Regions from separate parts of the Pseudomonas sp. MF08875 genome, predicted to be linked through region 4. Evidence: riboswitches for the same ligand, from Rfam matches in the RefSeq annotation. Region 4 holds a riboswitch; each other region holds the start of a gene.
What was found. Region 4 has a riboswitch for cobalamin ahead of AC19YT_RS06725 (ABC transporter substrate-binding protein). Riboswitches for the same ligand answer to the same signal wherever they lie in the genome.
Positions count from the first base shown of each region.

Region 1: another riboswitch for cobalamin. It lies ahead of AC19YT_RS05145 (TonB-dependent receptor plug domain-containing protein); the one in region 4 lies ahead of AC19YT_RS06725 (ABC transporter substrate-binding protein).
Region 2: another riboswitch for cobalamin. It lies ahead of cobO (cob(I)yrinic acid a,c-diamide adenosyltransferase); the one in region 4 lies ahead of AC19YT_RS06725 (ABC transporter substrate-binding protein).
Region 3: another riboswitch for cobalamin. It lies ahead of AC19YT_RS03345 (CbtB domain-containing protein); the one in region 4 lies ahead of AC19YT_RS06725 (ABC transporter substrate-binding protein).

Region 1 is NZ_JCBCUW010000006.1:75,698-81,402, forward strand. It holds gene AC19YT_RS05125 (MurR/RpiR family transcriptional regulator) at 1-690, shown strand, start outside; gene AC19YT_RS05130 (N-formylglutamate amidohydrolase) at 687-1,433, shown strand; gene AC19YT_RS05135 (arginine N-succinyltransferase) at 1,636-2,652, shown strand; gene astA (arginine N-succinyltransferase) at 2,708-3,742, shown strand; cobalamin riboswitch at 3,915-4,118, shown strand; gene AC19YT_RS05145 (TonB-dependent receptor plug domain-containing protein) at 4,218-5,705, shown strand, end outside.
Region 2 is NZ_JCBCUW010000013.1:96,752-102,456, reverse strand. It holds gene cbiB (adenosylcobinamide-phosphate synthase CbiB) at 1-269, opposite strand, end outside; gene bluB (5,6-dimethylbenzimidazole synthase) at 266-916, opposite strand; gene AC19YT_RS10075 (cobyrinic acid a,c-diamide synthase CobB) at 913-2,289, opposite strand; gene cobO (cob(I)yrinic acid a,c-diamide adenosyltransferase) at 2,283-2,894, opposite strand; cobalamin riboswitch at 2,973-3,202, opposite strand; gene AC19YT_RS10065 (hypothetical protein) at 3,358-3,942, shown strand; partial or broken gene AC19YT_RS10060 (PQQ-dependent sugar dehydrogenase) at 4,007-5,320, shown strand; gene AC19YT_RS10055 (class I SAM-dependent methyltransferase) at 5,317-5,705, opposite strand, start outside.
Region 3 is NZ_JCBCUW010000004.1:42,518-48,222, forward strand. It holds gene cobM (precorrin-4 C(11)-methyltransferase) at 1-274, opposite strand, end outside; gene AC19YT_RS03335 (cobalamin biosynthesis protein) at 347-772, opposite strand; gene AC19YT_RS03340 (CbtA family protein) at 769-1,470, opposite strand; gene AC19YT_RS03345 (CbtB domain-containing protein) at 1,482-1,676, opposite strand; cobalamin riboswitch at 1,799-2,022, opposite strand; cobalamin riboswitch at 2,091-2,300, shown strand; gene cobW (cobalamin biosynthesis protein CobW) at 2,402-3,469, shown strand; gene cobN (cobaltochelatase subunit CobN) at 3,473-5,705, shown strand, end outside.
Region 4 is NZ_JCBCUW010000008.1:99,044-104,748, reverse strand. It holds gene AC19YT_RS06740 (class I SAM-dependent methyltransferase) at 1-527, opposite strand, end outside; gene AC19YT_RS06735 (OprD family porin) at 628-1,974, opposite strand; gene AC19YT_RS06730 (hypothetical protein) at 2,006-2,167, shown strand; gene AC19YT_RS06725 (ABC transporter substrate-binding protein) at 2,179-3,195, opposite strand; cobalamin riboswitch at 3,341-3,544, opposite strand; gene AC19YT_RS06720 (acetyltransferase domain-containing protein) at 3,698-4,867, shown strand; gene AC19YT_RS06715 (hypothetical protein) at 4,883-5,284, opposite strand; gene AC19YT_RS06710 (urea carboxylase-associated family protein) at 5,406-5,705, opposite strand, start outside.

The DNA.
Region 1 (5,705 bases), on a different contig from region 4:
GTCAAGAAACTCGGCTTCCCTGGCTACGCCGAATTCCAGGAAGCCCTGCTCAGCGACATGGACCAGCGCCTGCGCTCCCCCAGCGCCCTTTTGCAACAACATGCCCAGGTCCATCAGGACGATACCTGGGGCCAGTATTTGCACGACTGCCAACGCGCCCTTCAGGAAACCCAGGCCCTGACCCAGGCCGAAGACGTGCGCATCCTCGTGCAATGGCTGCTCGACAACCGCCACCTGGTGCATTGCTATGGCGGCCGTTTCAGCCATCACCTGGCCCAATACCTGCTCAGCCACCTGCGCCTGTTCCGCCCCGGCTGCCAAGCCCTGGAAGACTGCGCTCGGCTGGCCGACGCCATGCTCCAGGTGCAGCACCACGACACCGTGGTGATCTTCGACTACCGCCGCTACGAGGCCCGTGCCCTGCGCGTGGCCACGGCGGCCAAGGCCCGGCATGCGCGGGTGGTGCTGTTCACTGATATCTACGCCTCGCCGTTGCGCGAATTGGCCGACCTGATAATCAGCGCGCCGGTGGCCTCGGGCGCGGCATTCGACACCCTGCTGCCGGCCATGGCTCAGGTCGAGGCGCTGATCGCCTGCATGACCCGCCGCAGCCCAGACCTGGCGGAGCGACTCGATAGCGTGGATGCCTTGCGCAACGAGTTCGGCGTCCACCTGCTGGAGGAAAGATGACCTTGCCCACTGCCGAAACCGGGCTCTACGAGCAGCCCCCATATACTTTGCACCACGAAGACTCGAGCCACCCGCTGATCCTCGTGTGCGAACACGCCAGCCGCTACATTCCGCCGGCCCTCAATGACCTGGGCCTGAGCCCGCAGGCGGCCGCCGAGCATATCGCCTGGGACATCGGCGCCCTGGAGCTGGCTCGCGGCTTGTCCCAGGCCCTGGGCGCGACCTTGCTTAGCGCCAACTATTCGCGCCTGCTGATCGACCTCAACCGCCCACGCCACGCCGCCGACAGCATCCCGGTGCGTAGCGAGATCTACGATATCCCCGGCAACCAGGGCCTGAACGAGGCCGCCCGCGACTACCGCCGCCAGTGCCTGTTCAAACCCTTCCACACCCGCCTGGGGGAACTGATCGAAGCACGCACCGTTGCGGGGCGCGAAGTGCGCGTCGTCGGCATCCATAGCTTTACGCCGATCTATTTCGGCCAACCGCGCACACTGCAAGCCGGGGTGCTCTATGCTCGGGCACAGGCCTACGCCCAACGCGTGGTCGAAGGCCTGCAACGCCACGGCCTGAACGCGGCCGGTAACCAACCTTATGAAATCGACCCCCTGTCGGATATGACCGTGCCCGTGCACGGCGATGCCCGGGGGATCGATGCTGTATTGATCGAGGTGCGCAACGACCTGCTGCACACCCCGCAAGCCGTGCAGCGCTGGACGGAGTATCTGGCGCCGCTGTTGTAAACCTTGATCGCCGACAAGCGCACCGACGCTATGACCTGGCATAGCATTGCAATACCATCGAGCGCCAGGCAGAGCGCACAATAAGCACCGGCACCCCGCCCATTGGCCGTGACCGGGGTCAAACCCGTGGAAAAGACAGTGATAGTCAGGCTCATCCCGCCAAAGCTGGCGCGTAGGAGCCCATTGATACAGGAGTGCATCCATGCTGGTGTTACGCCCAGTCGAGTCAACCGACCTGCCCCATTTGCAGCAACTGGCCCGCGAAAGTCTGCTGGGCGTCACATCCCTACCGGATGACACCTCGCTGTTGCAGGCCAAAATCGATGGCTCCCTGCGGTCCTTCGCCAAGGACGTGGACGAGCGCGCCGACGAGAGCTACTTCTTCGTCCTGCAGGACAGCTTTAGCCAGCGCCTGCACGGCTGCGCCGAGATCATCGCCACCATCGGCTTCAAAGAGCCGTTCTACAGCCTGCGCAATCGCACCTTCATCAGCACCTCGCGGGAGCTGAACATCCAGCACGCAGTGCCGGCGCTGTCGCTGTGCCAGGACCTCAACGGGCACACTTTGCTGCGCGGTTTCCACGTCGACGACGCCCTGGTGCGCGGGCCTTACGCCGAGCTGGGGTCGCGCGCACGCCTGCTGTTCATGGCCGCCCACCCGCGGCGTTTTGCCGAGGCCGCCATCACCGAGATCGTCGGCTACTACAGCGAAGACATGAGTTCGCCCTTCTGGGATGCCCTGGGCAAGCACTTCACCGACCTGCCCTACGCCGAGGCCGAGCGCCTCAGTGGCCTGCAAAGCCGCGAAGCCATCACCCTGTTGATGCCCCATCACCCGATCTACATCCCCATGCTGCCGCAAGCGGCCCAGGACTGTATCGGCAAACCCCACCCGGATGGCCGCGACGCCATGGACATGCTGCTGCGCGAAGGCTTCGAACCCCACAGCTACGTGGACATCTTCGACGGTGGCCCAACGCTTTATGCGCGCACCGCTAACATCCGCTCCATCGCCCGCAGCCAGCTTCTGACCACAGTGCGCCGGGCCCCCAGCGGCGAATTGGGCCGCTACCTGCTAAGTAACGACAAACTGCGCGATTACCGCGCCATCGTCGCCGAACTGGAGGAACCCCTGGAGGGGAAGGTCGGCCTAAGTGATGACATGCTCGAAGCCTTGCGCCTGGACGAGGGCCGCACTGTGCGGTTGATCGCCCTGTGACCTTGCCCCGAGCCCAAGAACTACGCCTGGATAGGCGCGCCCAAGGAGCTGCACCATGATCGTCCGCCCGGTGAATATCACTGACCTGCCCGCGTTGCAGGACCTGGCCCGGCATGTAGACCCCGCGCTGACCAGCCTGCCCATCAGTGAAGAGCGCATGGCCCATCGGGTGCGCTGGTCGCAACGCACCTTCGCCCAACAGGTCGAGCGCGCCGATGCCGACTACCTGTTCGTGCTCGAAGACGACGACCAACGCCTGCTCGGCGTCAGCGCCCTGGCTGGCGCGGTGGGCGAGCGCGAGCCTTGGTACAACTACCGGGTTGGCCTGACGGTGAACTCGGCGCCGGTACTGGGCATCGAGCGGCACATTCCGACCCTGTTCCTGAACAACGAAATGACCGGCCAATCCCAGCTCTGCTCGCTGTTTCTGCGCCCGGACCTGCGCAGCGTCGGCAATGGCCGCTTGCTGTCCACGGCGCGGCTGCTGTTCGTGGCTGAGTTCCCCGAGTTGTTCGGCGAAAAACTCATCGCCGGGTTGCGCGGCTGCACCGATGAAGAAGGCTGCTCGCCGTTCTGGGACAGCCTGGGCCGGCACTTCTTCAAGCGCGACTTCTTCCACGCCGACCACCTCTCGGTGATGGGCAACAAGGCCTCCATCGCCGAACTGATGCCGCGCCAGCCGCTGTACACCTGCCTGCTCACCGAAGAGGCGCAAGCGGTGATCGGCCAAATGCACCCCAACACCCGGCACGCGGCGCAGATCCTCCAGGCCGAGGGTTTCAGCTACCACAATTACATCGATATTTTCGATGGCGGCCCGCTGATCGAAGCGGCGGTGGGCAACATCCGTGCCGTGCGCGACAGCCAGTCCTTGACCTTGAGCATCGGCACCCCGGACGACGAAGCCCCGACCTGGCTGATCCACAACCGGCGCCTGGAAAACTGCCGTATCACCGCCGCCAAGGCGCGCCTGGTGGGCAATCAGTTGCTGATCGACCGCCTCACCGCCAAACGCCTGCAACTGCAACCCGGCCAATCGGTACGCGCCGTGCCCATGGCCCTGCGCCACATGCAAGCTGTCGCCGCGTAACCCTCGCGGTAGCAAGCGGGCTCGCCCGCGCTGGGGTGCGCAGCGCCCCTCGGTGGTGTGGCACCGGGCCAATTTTTACGGCCGCTACGCGACCGAGCGCGGGCGAGCCCGTTTGCTACACCAGTCTCCCCAAAACACCCGCCAAGGTTGACGAACGGTCATGCCAGTGTTCAGATGCCGCCCTGTTTCAGGTGCCTCCTGCCGCCGTGCATGAGGTGAAACGGGAAACCGGTGCGCCCTCCCAGGGCTAGTCCGGTGCTGCCCCCGCAACGGTAAGCGAGTGATGGGTTCAATCAGCCACTGTGCCTCACGGCATGGGAAGGCGAACCCCTCCAGCCTCGCAAGCCCGGAGACCGGCCTGGAATGTTTGTTTGGCAAAAACCTGCGGTGGGCGGGCATGGGCCGGTATCGGCGTGTGCCCGGTACTTTCTCCTGCGTGCTTCTGCGAAAGAAACTTTTTCGAGAAGACCAAAAAATGAATCAACTCCAAACCTTGCGTGCCCGGGCCCTGTGTCCTGCGCCCTTGCATGCCTGCGCGGCCCTGTGCGGCGCCCTCCTGAGCCCGGCCCTGCTGGCCGATGACAGCGCCCTGACCCTCGAACAACAAACCGTCAGCGCTCCGTCCGTGGAATCCACCACCGTCGCCGAGATGGCCAAGTACGGCAGCAAAGTGGAGATCGTCAGCCGCGAGCAGATCGAGCGCGCCGGCCCCAGCAGCGACATCTCCCGCGTCCTGCAGATGTACGTACCGGGCCTATACGTGGCGCCGAAAAACGGCCCGTTCGACTACGGCACCTATTCCCTGCTGGGCGGGCGCAACGACGACACCCTGATCCTGCTCGACGGCGTGCGCCTGAACAATCGCCTGTATGGCGGCATTTACATCGACACCCTGCCTGCCAACGCCATCGAGCGCATCGAAGTGCTCAAGGGCGGCCAGAGCCTGCTGTTCGGCACCCAGGCCGTGGCCGGCGTCATCAATATCGTCACCCGCAGCCCGCAAAGCCGCGACATCGGCGGCGAGGTCAACCTGGGCCTGGACAGCTTCATGGGCAAAACAGGCGACGCCCGCGCCGAGCGCATCGTCAGCAACGGCTGGGGCGACCTGGGCCTTTTGGCCTACGTCAGCCACAACGTCTCCGACGGCTACCAACCGTTTCGTAACCGCGACTACAGCGCCAACACCACGGACAAAAAGCGTTCCTACGAGGTCACCACCTTCGGTGCCAAGGCCATCCAGGCGTTGGGCGACGATGCGCGCCTGGAGCTGTTCTACCAATACTCCGACGCCAACCTGGACTTCGCCCGGCCCGCCAACAACCGCAAAACCACCAACGACCGCGTGCAGCAAATCGCCACGGCCACCTTCGAGCACAGCCTCAGCGAACGCCTGAGCTATTTCGTCAAAGGCCACGTCAACGACTGGGACACCCGCTACACCCGCATCAACAACGCCCCGGGCGGCGCCACCACGGTGGTCAACGACAAGGATTACTGGGGCTTCACCGACTGGGGCGTGCAGGCCGAAGGCAAGGCCGAACTGGACGGCGGCCACGTGCTGGTGTTCGGCGCCGACAACCAGTGGTTCAAGGGCCAGGACGATGTGCTCATCATCGACGACAACCAGGCCCAGGCCCACGCCCTCTACACCCAATTGCGCCCGGTGATCGCCGCCCTGCCCGACTGGCACCCCAGCCTCGGCATCCGCCACGAAGCCATGAGCGGCGGCGATAGCGCCACCGTGGGCATGCTCACCTCGCTCTATGACCTCAACCCCAACTGGCAGCTGCGCGGCCAGTACGGCAGCGCCTACAAGCTGCCCAACGCCGAACAGTTGTTCGCCCGCGAAGACGATGAAATCGGCAACCGCAACCTCAAGCCCGAAAAAAGCCGCAACGCCGAGCTGGGGCTGGACTACAAGGGCGAACTGCTGAACCGCGACTTCAGTGCCAGCGTCACTGGG
Region 2 (5,705 bases), on a different contig from region 4:
AGGCCGAGGGCGCAGTACAACGCGAGGACTTCCACCAGCCAACCGATGTAGGGCAGCCACGACAAAGCTGTAGCCGCCAGGGTCAAGGGCAGCACCGCCAGCACCCACGCGGTCACGCCGTGGCTACGCCAGCCGCGCCCGGCGGCATTGAAACGCCGCTCGATGCGCTCGGCGAACGCGCCGAACGCCACCAGCGGATGCCAGCGTCTGGGCTCGCCCAGCAACGCATCCAGCGCCACCGCGGCGGCACTCAACAACGCCACACTCATTGACTCACTCCCCATTGGTTCTCAAACAACAACTCACTCAACGGCCGGGCCTGGGCCCAGCCTTCGAGCACCAGCATCGGTGCTGGATAAAATGCCTCCACCGGCCCCAGGCACAGCACCGCCAAGGGCTTGGCCCCGGCGGGCAGGCCCAGCAGGTCGGCCAGGGCCTGGGGCTCGAACAGCGACACCCAGCCCAGGCCCAGGCCTTCGGCGCGGGCCGCCAGCCAGAGGTTCTGGATGGCGCAAGACAGCGAGGCCAGGTCCATTTCCGGCAAGGTGCGGCGGCCGAACACGTGGCGCTCGCGGTCATCGCTCAGGGCCGCCACCAGCACTTCGGCGCAGTCGTTGATGCCTTCGACCTTGAGCTTCATGAACTCACTGGAACGCTCACCCAACGCCTCGGCGGTGCGCACCCGTTCCTCTTCCACCAACTGCTGGATGCGCCCGCGCAGCGCCCGGTCGCTGATGCGGATAAAGCGCCAGGGCTGCATCAGCCCCACGCTGGGGGCGCAATGGGCGGCTTCGAGCAAGCGGCGCAGCAACGCCGGCGCCACCGTGCCGCCGCTGAAGTGGCGCATGTCACGGCGCTCGGCGATGGCGCGGTAGACGGCGGCGCGGTCGGCCTCTGGGAAGGCGTTGTCGGTCATTGGCTTATCGCGAGCAGGCTCGCTCCCACAGGAGTTTCACCGGCCTCTGTGGGAGCGAGCCTGCTCGCGATAGCGGTCTGGGGCATAAACAAAGCCGCCACCGCCCGCGGGTTGGACGGAAAGTAAAAGTGCACATAGGAGGCCGTCATCCGCCCGTCCCGGTACACCGCTTCGGCGCCGCGCCCGCCGTTGGGGCTCAGGCCCCGGGCGATGGGGGCCAGCGTGGTGGTGGTCAGCGAATGGTGATAGGTGTGGCCACGCAGGCTGCCTTCGGGCAGGTCCACCGTTTGCAGGGCCAGGGCCGCCAAGCGTTTTTGCATCACCGCAGCGCCCGGCAACAGGCCCAGCAGCGGTGCACTCACGCCTTCGACGTCCGTGAGGGAGTCGAGCAGATACAGCATGCCGCCGCACTCGGCCAACAACGGTTTGCCCGCGCGGTGGTGGGCGCGGATAGCCTCCAGCATCGGCGTGTTCTGCGCCAACGCGACGTGGTGCAACTCCGGGTAACCGCCGGGCAGGTAAAGGCTGTCGGCCTCGGGCAACCCGCTGTCATGAATAGGTGAGAAGAAGTGCAACTGGGCGCCCATCGCCCGCAGCAGGTCGAGGCTGGCGCCATAGGTGAAGGCGAACGCCTCGTCCCGCGCCACGGCGATGCGCACGCCGGCCAACAACGGCTCGGCAACCACCGGCTGGGGCGCGGCGAAGGCCACGGCGGGCGGCAGGGCCACTTCGCAACTGCTGGCCAGAGCCGTGGCGGCCGCGTCCAGGCGCAGGTCGAGGTCGTTCAGTTCACTGGCCTGCACCAGGCCTAGGTGGCGGCTGGGCAGCTCGATGCCCGTCTCGCGGGACAACGCGCCGTACCAGCGCAGGCCTTCGGTGAGGCTGCCTTCGAGCAGTTGCGCATGGCGCAGGGTGCCGACGCGGTTGGCCAGCACCCCGGCAAAGGGCAGGTCCGGTTGGTAGCGCGCCAGGCCCAGGGCCAGGGCGCCGAAGGTCTGGGCCATGGCGGTGCCGTCGATCACGCCCAGCACCGGCACGCCGAAGTGGCGCGCCAGGTCGGCACTGGAGGGCGTGCCGTCGAACAGGCCCATGACGCCTTCGATCAGGATCAGGTCGGCCTCCCCCGCCGCTTCCCACAACAGGCGACGGCTTTCCTGCTCGCCCACCATCCACATATCCAGTTGGTACACCGGCGCACCGCTGGCACGCTCCAGAATCATCGGGTCGAGAAAGTCCGGGCCGCATTTGAACACGCGCACCTGGCGCCCCTGGTTACGATGCAGGCGCGCCAGGGCGGCGGTGACCGTGGTTTTGCCCTGGCCGGACGCCGGCGCCGCAATCAGCACGGCCGGGCACTGGCGCACACTCACAATTCGATGCCTTTTTGCGCCTTGATGCCGGCCTGGAAGGCGTGCTTGAGCAGGCCCATTTCGGTGACGGTGTCGGCCAGCTCGATCATTTGCTCCTTGGCCCCACGGCCGGTGACCACCACGTGTTGCATCGGCGGGCGGGCCTGCAGGTCGCTGAGCACTTGGTCCAGGTCCAGGTAGCCGTGCTTGAGGGCGATGTTCAGTTCATCGAGCACCACCAGGCCAATGGCCGGGTCGCTGAGCAACTGGCGCGATACCGCCCACGCCGCTTGGGCGGCGGCGATGTCGCGCTGGCGGTCCTGGGTTTCCCAGGTGAAGCCTTCGCCCATCACGTGAAAGCGCACCTGCTCGGGGAAACGGCGGAAAAACAACTCCTCGCCCGTGCTGTTGCGGCCCTTGATGAACTGCACCACGCCGCACTGCATGCCGTGGCCCATGGCGCGGGCGAGCATGCCGAACGCCGAGCTGCTCTTGCCCTTGCCGTTGCCGCTGAGCACCAGCAGCAAGCCGCACTCGTTGGGCGAGTTGGCGATGCGTTCATCGATCACGGCTTTTTTGCGCAGCATGCGCGCCAGGTGGCGCTCGTCGCGTTCGGGGGAATCGGTCATGGGGCAGCTCTCCGTTGGGGCTGGATAACGGCGGGCAGGAATAAAGGACGGCAACAAGCCTGGCATCGCCCACCGTGATGCCGTTGGATGGATCAGGCCGGTCTCCGGGCTCATGAGTGGGTTGCCCCGGGCGGTGCGCCTTCCCATGCCCGGGTGGGCACAGTGGCAAAAAGCACAGCCTTGACTCATTTACCGTTGCGGGGGCAGCGCCGGGATCGTGACCGCGCGCTTGGCGCACGCACTCACCGGCTTCCCTGTTTCACCCTGTCGACCGCTGGCCACAGGGCACCTGAAACAAGCGGCGAAGGTTAGAGGGTTGGGGGTGGAGCGTCAATGAAACCCGGGGCCGCCAGGGTTGATTGACTGCGATGGGTCAATAAACGGGCGCCAATCTTGTGCCAGGCTGGAAGCGGCGATATCAAATAGCCATAACCCAAACACGATCGACTCAAGGGAGTGAACGATGCAAGGCATGATTATCAGCAACCCCAAGCTGGAATTTTTGCGACCGATGCTGGAGCGCTGGTTTGACTGCATCGATCGCTACAACCGGGTGCGCGGCGACAACAAGGCGCCGTACTGGTCAGACGAGCGGGCCAACCTGGGGCTGCTCTCGGCCGCAGCCTGGATGGCCGAAATGGTCACCCTGGAACATGCGCCCACCAAAAAGCAGTTGGAAAACGGTGAGCGCAATGCCCGCGCCGACCTGTACATCGCCAGCAAGGACGAATGGGCCTACGTGCAAGCCAGCCAGCGCTGGCCCCAGATCAACCACCTGAACCTGGAGCAGGCCCTGCTCGATATCACCAGCGCCGCCCGCCGCATCAGCTACCCCAGCGACCTGAAGCTGGGCTGCCTGTTCGTCGCCCCGCAAAAAACCCAGCACAGCGCCACCCCCGAAGAACTCCAGGACATGGTCGACGACCTGCAAAAGGAGTACAGCTGCGCCGTGGCCTGGTACTTCCCCTATGCCTACCGCAAGTTGCGCAACGAGGCGGGCAACTACCAACCCGGCATCGCCGTGCTGTTCAAAGAGGCTCGCGGATAAGGTTGAACCCCGCGCCGCGCCCACTGCCCTATGCTTACCGCCGCGTACTCATAGGGAAATGCCCATGTTCAAGCCTCGCTCCGCCTTTATCGTTGTGCTCGCCGCCGGGTTGGTTGCCTGCGGCGAGACGTCCACCTTGCAAGTTTCCGACGGCACCGGGCCGTCGCCGCGCCTGCCGGCGCCGAACAAAACCCTGATCCCCACCGTCAACGTCGCCCCGGCCATCGGCTGGCCGGCGGGCGGCAAACCCGTGGCGGCGGCCGGCACCCAGGTCGCCGCGTTCGCCGAAGGCCTGGAGCACCCGCGCTAGCTTTACGTGCTGCCCAACGGCGACGTGCTGGTGGCCGAAACCAACGCCCCGGCCAAACCCGAGGACAGCACCGGGTTGCGCGGCTGGATCAGCGAAAAAATCATGGCCCGCGCCGGCGCCACCGTGCCGAGCCCGAACCGCATCACCCTGCTGCGCGACGCCGACCACGATGGCGTCGCCGAAACCCGCACGGTGTTCCTGGACAACCTCAACTCGCCGTTCGGCATGGCCCTGGTGGGCAACGACCTCTACGTGGCCGACACCGATCGCCTGCTGCGCTTCCCCTACACCGCCGGCCAGACCCGCATCGAAGCGCCGGCCAGCAAGGTGGTGGATTTGCCCGGCGGGCCGCTCAACCACCACTGGACCAAAAACGTCATCGCCAGCCAAGACGGCAGCAAGCTGTACGTCACGGTGGGCTCCAACAGCAATGTCGGGGAAAACGGCCTGGAGAAAGAAGAAGGCCGCGCGGCGATCTGGGAAGTCGAGCGCGCCAGCGCTAAGGCGCGGATATTCGCCTCGGGCCTGCGCAACCCCAACGGCCTGGCCTGGGAGCCGGACAGCGGTGCGTTGTGGACGGCGGTCAACGAGCGGGACGAAATCGGCAGCGACCTGGTGCCGGACTACATCACCTCGGTGCGCGACGGCGGCTTCTACGGCTGGCCCTTCAGCTACTACGGCCAGCATGTAGACGAGCGCGTCACCCCGCAAAACCCGGACCTGGTGGCCAAGGCCATCGCCCCGGATTATGCGGTGGGGCCGCACACCGCGTCCCTGGGCCTGGCCTTCGCCACGGGCAGCCAATTGCCGGCGCCCTTCACCCACGGCGCTTTTATCGGCCAGCACGGCTCGTGGAACCGCAAACCCCACAGTGGCTACAAAGTGATCTTCGTGCCCTTCAACGCGGGCAAGCCCAGCGGGCCGCCGGTGGATTTACTGACGGGGTTCCTCGACACCGAGGAAAACGCCATGGGCCGCCCGGTGGGCGTGGCGCTCGACCGGCAAGGCGCAGTGCTGGTGGCCGATGATGTAGGCAACAAGGTGTGGCGGGTAACCGCAGCGCGCTAACGCTTGCGGCACAAGGTCAAACCATCGCCCACCGGCAACAGCGACAGATCGACACGCGGGTCATCCTTCAAGGCCAGGTTCAGGGCCTGGATGGCCAGGGTGTCGGCGCTTTGCGGGTGGGCCTCCAGCACCCGCCCGCTCCACAGGGTGTTGTCGAAAATCGCCAAGCCGCCGCCGCGCAGCAGGCGCAGGGCGCTTTCCAGGTAAGCCGGGTAGTTGGCTTTATCGGCGTCGATGAACATCAAGTCAAAGCTGCCGCACAAGCCCTGGCGTTCGATGTGCTCCAGGGTTTCCAGGGCCGGGCCCAGACGCAGCTCGATGCGCGCGGCCACGCCCGCTTCCCGCCAATACGCCTGGGCGGTGGCGTTGTAGTCGCCGGGGATGT
Region 3 (5,705 bases), on a different contig from region 4:
GCTCGCCGATGGCGCCATACAGGCTCGGGTCGCCGGAGTGCACGCGGGCCACGTCCTGGCCTTTGCCGTGGGCGCTCTTGATGTGCTCGATGATCTGTTCCAAGTGCAGTTCGGCGCTATTGATGACCTGTTCGGCGTTATGGCCTTCGAGCACCGCAGCGGGCACCAGGGAGCCGGCGTAGATAATCAGTGGGCAACGGCGGATCAGGCGCTGGCCCTTGACGGTGATGAGTTCCGGGTCGCCGGGGCCGGCACCGATAAAGTAGACCGTCATGGCGGTGTCCTAGGCAAAAGAGGGGGGGCGAGCAGGCTTGCAGATGAAGATTGCTCATGATCGGGGCGGCGATTATCGGCGCTTTTGCGTGGCCCGCGCCAATGCAAAGGTGGCCTGGGCGTATTTCTGCCGACGAATCACCAGGCTGGAGGGCTCTTGCGCCAGGCGCTCGGCCAGGGCCAGGGCGGCGCTTTCGGCGATGCCGTAGCACCCGGTGCGCTCGAAAGCGATCTGAGATTGATGGCTCAGTTGATCTTGATAGGTGGCCAGTTCCACGCTACTGAAGCAGGTCAACGGCAAGCCCAATTGCGCCGCCAGTTCCAGCAGACCCGGTTCGTGGCGCTTGAGGTCGATGCTGGCCAGGGCTTGCACCGCGTCCAGGTCGATGCGGTGGGCTTGCAGGGCCTGGTCGAGCAACGCGCGCAGCGTGCTGGCGGGGCAGCCCCGCTGACAGCCCAGGCCGATCACCAGGATCGGCGCCGGGCTGGGGCGGTTCACGCCGGGTATGAGGCGCCACCCTTGCGGCGGAACAACCACGCGCTAATCAGGCCCAGGGCCAGCCAGAACGCGGCATTGGTCAGTTGCGAGGCGATCTTGAACTGCGCTTCGAGGGCTTCGGGGGCCAGCATCGAATGCACTTCTGGCTGCGGCGCGCCGATCACGTGTGGCACGGCCAGGATCGCCGCGCCGAGGATCTTCAGCGCCCAGTGCCTGCCGAACACCACCAGGGCGATGCCCGCGGCAGTGGACGCGGCGGTGCCGACCCACCACATCTGCCGTTGCGCCAGGTCGGCGGCAGCGGTGCCCGGCAATTCCGGTGGCAGGCCCAGGGTCGGCGCCAGGCAGAAGGTCGCATAACCGGCCAGGCCCCAGAACAAGCCTTGCACGGTGCTGTTGGGCGCGCGCAGGGTGTAGAGCCCGGCCAGCATCAGGGCGAAACCGACTGCCACCACCAGGTTGCCGCCGGTGGTGGACAGCACGCGCTGCCAGCCGTCTTCGGGCTCCCAGGCCTCGGCGTCGTGGCTGTGGGCGGCGCCGCCACTGTCGGCGTGTTCATGGGCCTGGGCCGCCGGGGCGCTTTCATAGGTTTCGGCCTGGAGGATCAACGGCGCGACCCAGAAGCTTTGCAGCAGGGTCAGCAGCAGGGCGGCCAGCAGGCCGGTGAAACCTGCGGTTTGGGCGATGCGCTTAATCATGGCGGCAGGTCTCAATGGCACGGGAACGCGGCGCTGTGGCGGGTATCGTGGGCGGTGTTGTGCACCGCTTCGATGTGGGAGAACCCGGCGAAATACACCAGGCACGCGCCCAAAATCGACGCGCCGATGGCGGCAGTGAGGCGTTGGCTCAAGGTGGCGGTGCTGCTGGCGGTGCCGGTATGGCGAGTGCTGCTGATGATCGACATGGCGCTTCCCTTTGTGGTGTCAGGGCGGATCGAGCGCATGCAAACCCCTGCGAGGCGGGCCCGCAGGGCTTCAGACAGCGCCCGCCCACCGCGGGTTTGTTGGGTGAAAGTGGCCGTGGGGGCGCACTGTCGTGTCACTGGCCGGTCTCCGGGCTCGCGAGGGGCCGGGCTTGCGCCGTGGCCTGCTGGAATCGCCTTCCCATGCCGGTTGGCACAGTGGCTGTGATTCCTCTCTCGCTTACCGTTGCGGGGGCAGCACCGGATTCATCAAGGGCTTGAGTAAAGCACATGATCCACCGGTTTCCCGTTTCACCCTGTCAAGGGCACCTGTAACAAGGTGCGTAGGAGAGCATGGGCGAGGGCGGGGCGTCAAATGCCCGAGGCGCCCGGCATTGACCCGCCCCTACGCACTGCGTAGCCTTGCGCGTTCGAGGTTCTTCGGCCCGTGCCGAAGCTAAGAAGGGAACGCGGTCAATGCCGCGGCTGCCCCCGCAACTGTGAACGGTGCTGTTCGCTGCCACGCCACTGCTGATGCCTTCGGGCCAAGCGGGAAGGCGCAGCGAATGCCAGTCCAAGGACTGGCCCACCGTCAGCCAGGAGACCTGCCTCGTCACTGATTCTCACATTCAACCGGGCGGGGTGATCCGGTGGCGAAATCTGCCTTGGCGCCCCCCGCGCCCGGCCAGCCGTCCCGTATGCCCGCCCCCTTTGCCAAAGGGCATCCGATGAAAACACTGGCCAAACTCCCCGTCACCATCGTCACCGGGTTCCTCGGTTCGGGCAAAACCACCTTGCTGCGCCACATGCTCGACAACGCCCAGGGCCGGCGTATCGCGGTGATCGTCAATGAGTTCGGCGAGCTGGGCATCGACGGCGAAATCCTCAAGCAGTGCGCCATCGGCTGCACCGAAGAAGAAGCCAACGGCCGCGTCTATGAACTGGCCAACGGCTGCCTGTGCTGCACGGTGCAGGAAGAGTTCTTCCCGGTGATGCGCGAACTGGTGGCGCGCCGCGCCGATCTGGACCACATCCTCATCGAAACCTCCGGCCTGGCCCTGCCCAAACCGTTGGTGCAAGCCTTCCAGTGGCCGGAAATCCGCAGCGCCTGCACCGTCGATGCGGTGATTACCGTGGTTGACAGCCCGGCCGTGGCCGCCGGCACCTTTGCCGCTTTCCCCGACCAGGTGGACGCCCAGCGCAAACTCGACCCCAACCTGGACCACGAGTCGCCGTTGCACGAGTTGTTCGCCGACCAATTGGCCAGCGCCGACCTGGTGATCCTCAATAAAACCGACCTGATCGCCCCGCAAGACCTGGAGCGCGTGCGCCAGGAAGTGGCCGAAGAACTGCCGCCGGCGGTGAAGATCATCGAAGCCAGCAGCGGTCGCGTGCCCCTGGACGTGCTGATCGGCCTGGGCGCCGGTTCCGAAGAGCACATCGACGGGCGCCACAGCCACCACGACCACCATCACGGCGATGGCGGCGAAGATGACCACGATCACGACGCGTTCGACTCCATTTCCATCGAGCTGCCCCAGGCCGACGAAAGCTTGCTGCTGGCCGCCCTTAACGAGTTGGTGGTCAAGCACGGCATCTTGCGGGTCAAGGGTTTTGCCGCCATCCCGGGCAAGCCGATGCGTTTGCTGATCCAGGGCGTGGGCAGCCGTTTCGACAAGCACTTCGACCGCGCCTGGCGCAGCGACGAGCCGCGCACCACCCACCTGGTGTTGATCGGCCAAGACCTGGATGCCGCCCAACTCGAAGCGCAACTGCGCGCCGCTCTCGGCGCCTGACCCATGCACCTGCTCAGGACCCAACCCGGTGGTTTCGTCGCCGATGACAACATCGCCGACCTGGGGCAAACCCCCGCCGAACTGGTGGTCCTGTGCAGCGGCGATTCCAGCTTGGCACTGCTGGCCGAAGCCGCCCGGCAACTGCCCGAGGATTACCCCAGCCTGCGCCTGGCCAACCCGATGCAGGTGCAGAACCACGCCTCGGTGGACCTCTACGTCGAGCAGGTGCTGCAACACGCCAAGGTCATCCTGATATCCCTGCACGGCGGCATCGGCTATTGGCGCTACGGCATCGAACGCCTGGTGCAACTGGCCGAGCGCGGCGTGCAACTGATTCTGGTGCCGGGGGACGACCGCCCCGACCCGGAGCTGAGCGACCTGAGCACCGTGGCCGCGCCCGAGCGCGATCGCCTGTGGCAGTTTTTGCGCCAGGGCGGTTTGGGCAATGCCCTGGATTTCTACCGCTGCCTGGCCAGTGGCTGGCTGGGCCGCGACTATTCGTGGGGCGAGCCCCAGGTGCTGCCGCGCAGCGCCATCTACCACCCTCGCCATGGCCACGCCAGCCTAAGCCAATGGCATACCGACTGGCAGCCCGGGCAAGCCGTGGCGGCGGTGCTGTTCTACCGCTCCCACTTGCAAGCGGCGAACACCGGGTTCATCGATGTGTTCTGCCAGCGCTTGCAGGCGGCGGGCCTCAACCCCTTACCCATCGCGGTGGCCAGCCTCAAGGAGCCCGGTTGCCTGGCGGCAGTGGAAGGTTGGTTGGACGAGGCCGCAGCCGCGGTGATCCTCAACACCACCGGGTTCGCTCAATCGAGCCCCGAAGCCCCCCATTTACGCCCGTTTCGCCGCGATATCCCGGTGATCCAGGCCATTTGCGCCCAGGACAACGAGCCCGGGTGGCGCGCCAGCGAGCAGGGCCTGGGGCCGCGAGACCTGGCAATGCACATCGCCTTGCCGGAACTCGACGGGCGCATCATCAGCCGCCCCATCAGCTTCAAGGACCTGGCCTGGCGCAGCGAGCGCAGCCAATCCGATGTGGTCTGCTACCGCGCCCAGCCCGAGCGCATGGATTTTGTCGCCGAACTGGCGCGGCGCTGGGTGGACCTGGCGCGCCTGGGTAACGGCGACAAACGCGTCGCTTTGATCCTGGCCAACTACCCGACCCGCGATGGGCGCATCGGCAACGGCGTGGGCCTGGACACCCCGGCGGCGGCGCTGAATATCCTGCGGGCCCTGCACGCGCAAGGTTATCCGCTGCCCGCGGAGCTGCCGGCCAGCGGTACGGCGCTGATTCAGGCGTTGCTCGGCGGGGTCAGCAACGACCTCGACAGCCTCGACCTGCGCCCATGCCAGCAAAGCCTGGCGCTGGACGCCTATCAGGCCCTGTTCCAGGCCCTGCCGGCGGCCAACCAGCAGGCCGTGTTGGCCCGCTGGGGCGCCCCCGAGCAGGACCCCATGCACCGCGCCGGGCGCCTGATGATCGCCGGCCTGCGCCTGGGCCTGACCTTTGTCGGCATTCAACCGGCGCGCGGTTACCAAGTGGACCCCAGCGCGGTCTACCACGACCCGGACCTGGTGCCGCCCCATGGTTATCTGGCGTTCTACTTCTGGCTGCGCCATACCTACGGTGCCCACGCCGTGATCCACGTCGGCAAGCACGGCAACCTGGAATGGCTGCCGGGCAAGGGTGTGGGCCTCTCGCCTGAGTGCTGGCCGGATGCGCTGCTGGGGCCGCTGCCGAACATCTACCCCTTTATCGTCAATGACCCGGGCGAGGGCGCCCAGGCCAAGCGCCGCACCCAAGCGGTCATCATCGACCACTTGATGCCGCCTTTGACCCGCGCCGAAACCTACGGCCCACTGCGCGACCTCGAACGCCTGGCCGACGAATACTACGACGCCCAATTGCTCGACCCGCGCCGTGCCCGCGAGCTGCAAAAAGACATCCTCGCCCTGGTGCGCGACACCCACATCGACCGCGAGCTGCAACTGGACGCTGCGCTGGACAGCGAGGCCGACGCGGCGATCTGGCTGCCGCGTTTGGACACCTACCTGTGCGACCTCAAGGAATCGCAGATCCGCGATGGCCTGCACGTGTTCGGCGAATCCCCCGCCGGGCGCCTGCGCCTGGACACCTTGCTGGCGCTGCTGCGCATCCCCCGGGGCGACGGCCGCGGCGCTCAGTCGAGTTTGCTGCGGGCGCTGGCCAAGGCCCTGGCCCTGGGTTTTGATC
Region 4 (5,705 bases):
AGGTTGACCACATGGCGCGCGCCGCCCTCGATGGCCGCCACCGAGAAGCCGCAGGTGTAGGCGAACAGGTTCAGCACCCGCCGGTCGCGAGCGTTGGCCTTGACCCAGTCGCGGCCGTAGCGCATGTCGAGAAACAGCCCGCTGTTCTGCTTTACGCCCAAGTCCAGCAGGTAGCGCAGGCCGCCCTCGGTGAGGGTCCATTGCTCCAGCGGCTCGCCCAACAACCACTCGGTGGTGCTTTGCGGCAGGTAGCGGTGCTGCAGCGCCAGGTGATGGGCGCCACTGGCTTGCCAGGGCGCTTGCTGGGTGAGGGTGTGCAGGCTGGCGACGAGGGCCTGCAACTGTTCCTGGCTCGGTTCCTTGAACAACGACACCAGCACCACCCCTTGCAGCCAGTCTACGGTCAGTTGTTCCAGCCCCGGCCAGCAGCGCCCACGGCCATGGAACAGGCGCCGGGTTTCGGCCGGCGGGGCTTGCAGGGCGGTGGACAGGTGAGCGTGCAGGGTGGACAGGGCGTCGGCATTCATCGGGCAGGTTCGGCAGGGGGAAAGGCCGGCATTCTAAACACAAAGCCACGGCGCTGCTGGATTCGCCCTGGCGCCATTGCTTCTTGGCAATGCCCCTGGCTCAGAAGCCGCCGCCGAGGGGGTATTCCACCGCGAGGCGGATCTGGTCGCTGTCCAGTTCGGCCTGGGCACGGTTGCCGCGATGCACATTGTGCCGCACGGAAAACGCCGCGCCCTTGGCCTTGCCGCTTTGCACCACATAGCGGGCTTCGAAGTCGCGCTCCCAGTGTTTGCCACCCTGGCCGTAGCCCAGGTAGGCGTAGCCGCCCGCAGGGTCGAGGTGGCTGGCGTCGATCTGGCTGCCACGAAGGTAGGCCGCGCTCAGGCTCAGCCCCGGCAAGCCGAAGGTTTGCAGGCCCAGGTCGTAGCGCGCCTGCCAGGATTGCTCGTTCGGCGCGTTGAAGTCCGAGAGCTGCACGGCGTTGCTGATGAAAATCGCCCCACGGGTGACGTAGTCGAATGGCGTGTCGCCGCGCACCTTCTGGTAGCCCAGGCTGAAGGTCTGCGGGCCGCTGGTGTAGCCGGACATCAGGCTCCACGTGGTGTTGTCGATACGTCCCGACAGCGCCCGGCCCTCGTCGGTGGTGCGGTACAGGTTGAGGTTCAGCGACAGTGAGCGGGTGGGGCTCAAGGCGTGGCTGAACGTGGCGCCCAGGTAATGCTGGTTCCAGGTATCGGCATAACGTGAGGTGTAGAGGCTGGCGCTCAGGCCCGGGGTGGCGCTGTAGACCACGCCCGCAAGGTCGAAGGCGTTGCCCTGGCGGCCATTGGAGTAATTGACCACAAAGCCGCGGTCGTGGCTCGAGGCATTGCGGTCGGTGCTTTCGGTGAAGTGCCCACCCAGCAGTTTCACCCCGGCCCATTCCTGGCTGGTGAGGAACAGCCCGGTGGCGGTTTCCGGCAGGAGGCGGCTGTCGGAGGAACTGAATACGGGGGTTTTCACCCGTTGTTCGCCCCAGGCCAGGGTGGTGGACGACACCCGCAACTTGAGCGCGGCGCCGCCACGGCTGAAGCTGTTTTTGGGGTGGCCGTCGTGGTCCAGCCCCAGCAGCCGCGCCTTGCCCGCGCGGCCGCCACCGCTGTCCAGTTGCAAGCCTTGGTAAGCGTGGGCATCGACGCCCACACCCACCGTGCCCTGGGTAAAGCCCGACTGCACGCTGCCCATCAGCCCGTAGGCCCATTCTTCGCCGTAGCCATTGCGCTCGCTGCGGGGTTTGTAGGCGTTGCGCGCGCCGTTGCTGCGGGCGCCGTGACGGTACTCGCGTTGGTCGTACACGCTGCGGTTGAGCAGGGTCCAGGTGCTGTCTTCGACAAAACCCTTGGCCTGTTCCTGGGCGGACCCGGCGTTGGCCAGGGTGCTGTGGCCGAGCAAGGCGACGGGCAGTGCCAGCGCAGTGATGTAACGCATCGGGGTGGTCTCCAGGAAGGGTTAAAGAGGCGTGGAAGCGCAGGATCTGCGCGCCATCGCTGGGGTCGGTCAACCAGCCCGCGCCCCGAAGCTTATTGGCCAGGGTTTGCAAGACCATGGGCAGGCTGATGGCGGTTTCGCCCAGGGCCGCGCCGGCGATCACCGCCAGCACCAACAGGCCATGGCCGAGTAACCGGGCGTGTCTCATTTAGGCAACTTGAAGTGCTCAACAGCGCTGGCCAGCTCCTCAATGGCGCCGAACATCCGCGTGCTGGCGTTCATGCCGTGGGCGTCGATGATGACGATGCGGTCGTGCTTGACTGCGTCCATGTGGCGGGTCACTGGGTCGCTCTTGAGGAATTCCAGTTTTTTGCGGTAGTCGTCGGCGGGGTAGCGGCGCCGGTCCATGCGCGCAATCACCAGGATACTGGGGTTGGCCTTGGCGATGGTTTCCCAGCCCACGGTGGGCCATTCCTCGTCGGATTCGATCACGTTGCGCATCCCCAGGGCGCTGAGCATGAAATCGGGGATGCCCTTGCGGCCCGCCACATAGGGGTCGATGCCAAGGTCGGCGCTGGAAAACCACACCACTGCGGAGACGTCCCGGGGGTGCTGCTGGCGCGCCTGGGCCACGGCGTTGGCCAGGCGATTCTTCAGGTCGCTGACCAGGCGCTGGCCGCGGTCCTCCACATCGAAGATCTGTGCAAGCTCGGTGATGCTCTTGTACAGGCTGTCCACGCTGAAGGCCTTGAGGCGCGTGCCATCGGCGCCCACCAGGTTGTCCTTGCCTTCGCAGTCGGAGGGCAGCAGGTAGGTAGAGATCTTCAGTTCATGGAACTGCTCGCGGGTGCCGACCGCGCCTTGGGGCCCAACCATCCACTCCAGGTCCACGGCCACCAGGGCGGGGCGCTTGCCGATCACCGCTTCAAAACTGGGTTCGTTGTCGGCCAGGCGTTCGACCTTGGCATCCTGGGCCTTGAACTGCGGCAGCACTTCGTTGAACCACAGCGAGGTGCCTACCAGTGTGTCGCCCAGGCCCAGGGCGTAGAGCATCTCGGTGCCGGATTGGCCGATGGTCACGGCCTTGGCCGGCGCCTCGCTGAACGTCAGGGGCACGCCGCAGTTGTTCAGGTGCAACGGGTATTCGGTGGCACTGGCGCACAGGCTCAGCGAGGTCAGGCCGAGGCCGGCGAACAGGGCGTTGAGGTGGGGCAGTGACATGAAATGCGATCTCCATTGGAACCGGTGCACGGGCAGGGCACGGCCTTGGAAAACACATCCCTCAAACGCTGCCGCCAGGGCAGGGTAAAGCTGAAAACGCATCGAAAACCGCGTGCGGATGTCCTTTCCGGACACCCCGCCGGTTAGTGTTTGCTACGGGCCGGCAGGTGTTCTGATTGGCGCTTCGCGGTCCGCCAGCGGCCTTCCCGGGAGGTTTTCCGGTGGCGTGCGTGGAGGCAGGGGGCTCGGCGCCTACAGTTGCGGGGGCAGTTCCGTTTCAGCGTGGCTTACGGCGCGCTGGGGGATTCCCTGTCAGTTCCTTGCGCCAACCGGCGGGCGGCATGTTAGTTCATCGATACGCATTCAACCAGCGGCGGGGCAAGTGTATGGCCGTGATTGCGCGGTGCATTGCGCTAGCTTGTCATGTTATAAGGTAACGGTTCAAGCTTTTCATCGACCGCTCTGGCGAGCGGGTTTCCTATCATCCCGTTGCGAATACTCCATGACCCATACCCCTTCACCCGCTGTTAGCCCCCCGATTTCACGTCTGCTGTCCATCGATGCCCTGCGTGGGCTGGTGATCCTGTTCATGCTGCTCGATCACGTGCGCGAAACCTTCCTGCTGCACCGCCAGGTCGGCGACCCGATGGACATCGCCAGCACCGAACCGAGTCTGTTTATCAGCCGTACCCTGGCCCATTTGTGCGCCCCGGTGTTTGTGCTGCTCACCGGGTTGTCGGCGTGGTTGTACGGCGAAAAATATGCCGGCAAGGCTGATGTCGCGGCGTTCCTGTTCAAGCGTGGGTTGTTCCTGGTCCTGCTGGAGCTGACCTTGGTGAATTTCGCCTGGACCTTCCAGTTCCCGCCCAGCGTGATCTACCTGCAAGTGATCTGGGCCATCGGCCTGAGCATGCTCGCGCTGTCGCTGCTGGTGTGGCTGCCACGGCCGGTGTTGGCATTGCTGGCGGTGGCGATCATCGCCGGGCACAACCTGCTGGACGGCGTGCATTTTCCCGTGGAGTCGGCCTTGCACGTGCCGTGGGCGATCCTCCACGACCGTGGCTGGCTGGCGTTTTCTGCGGATTTGCGCCTGCGTACCTCTTACCCGGTATTGCCGTGGATCGGCGTGATCGCCCTGGGCTACGTGCTGGGGCCGTGGTTCAGCCGCAGCACGCCGGTGGCGGGGCGCCAGCGGCGCTTGCTGGGCTGGGGTGTGGCGGCGTTGCTGGGGTTTGTGCTGGTGCGCCTGGCCAACGGTTATGGCGAAAAACCCTGGGCCGTGGGCGACACCGCGCTGCACACCCTGATGGGCTTTTTCAACATCACCAAGTACCCGCCGTCGCTGCTGTTCCTGACCTTGACCCTCGGGCTTGGGCTGCTGCTGTTGCTGGCCTTCGAGCGGGCCGGCCAGCGGCGGTGGCTGCTGCCGTTGACGGTATTGGGCTCGGCGCCGATGTTCTTCTACCTGCTGCACCTGTATGTGCTCAAAGCCTTGTATCTATTGGCGGTGGCGGCGTTCGGGCTGAACCAGGGCAGCTACTTTGGCTTCGACTCCATTGGCGCGGTGTGGCTGATGGCGATGGCCCTGGCGCTGGCGGTGTACCCGCCAGTGCGCTGGTTCTCAGCGCTCAAGGCCAGGCGCCGCGACCTCGCCTGGCTCAAATACCTGTAGCCCCTACGGCACGGCTCAGGCGTCGCGCAGCAGGTCGTTGGCGTTGAGCAGGCTGTAGGCGATCTGCGGGTTTTTTTCCAGGGCGCGGCGGATAGCGGCAGGGATGGTCTGGCGGGTTTTGCGGCACAGGCCTGGGGTGTCGTCGATCTGGATCTGGATGCCGCGCATGCTGCGCACTTCATTGAAACCGGGGGCGACCTGCACGCGGATGCCGAGCAACTGGAGCATTTTGCGCTGCATGTGTTCCAGGTCGTCCAGGCTGTGCAGGTTTTCCAGGCGTTCGAGCAGGCGTTTTTCTTCGGCCCGGGTCAGGCTCAGGATCGGCAATTGCAGCAGTTCCTGCTCCGGCAAGCGGTCGCGCCCGCAGGTGCAGGCGCCGGGAGGGCAGGGTTGGCGCAGGTGGGCAGGCGTGGTCATGGGCAGCAGCATAGCGACTGGCGCGCGGCTTTGCCTATCACGGCGCCAGCGCACCGGGTGGCGCGCGTGCAACGCAGAGGCTGGCTGTGCCGGCCTCATCGTCAGGCGGGCGCCCAGGGCCTTACTTCTCCCACTCCGCCTTGGGGATCAGCAGGCCATGGTTGCCGTTGTAGGCGGCGCGTTGCGGCGGTTGCCAGCCGTCGAGCAGGCTGTCGTCGAGGCGGTAGATTTCCACGCCCAGGGGTCGGCAGACCTTGAGCGGGTCTTCGGCGTCCGGGCCCCACATCGGCAGCGAGAGGTCGCCGCCCGGGCAGGTGGAGAGGGCGCACAGCAGGTCGATTTCGGCGAAGAACTCCAGGTAGTCACCTTTCTGCGCCGGGCAGGCTTTCATGAAGTACATGTCGTCGTGGTTAAGGCCCGT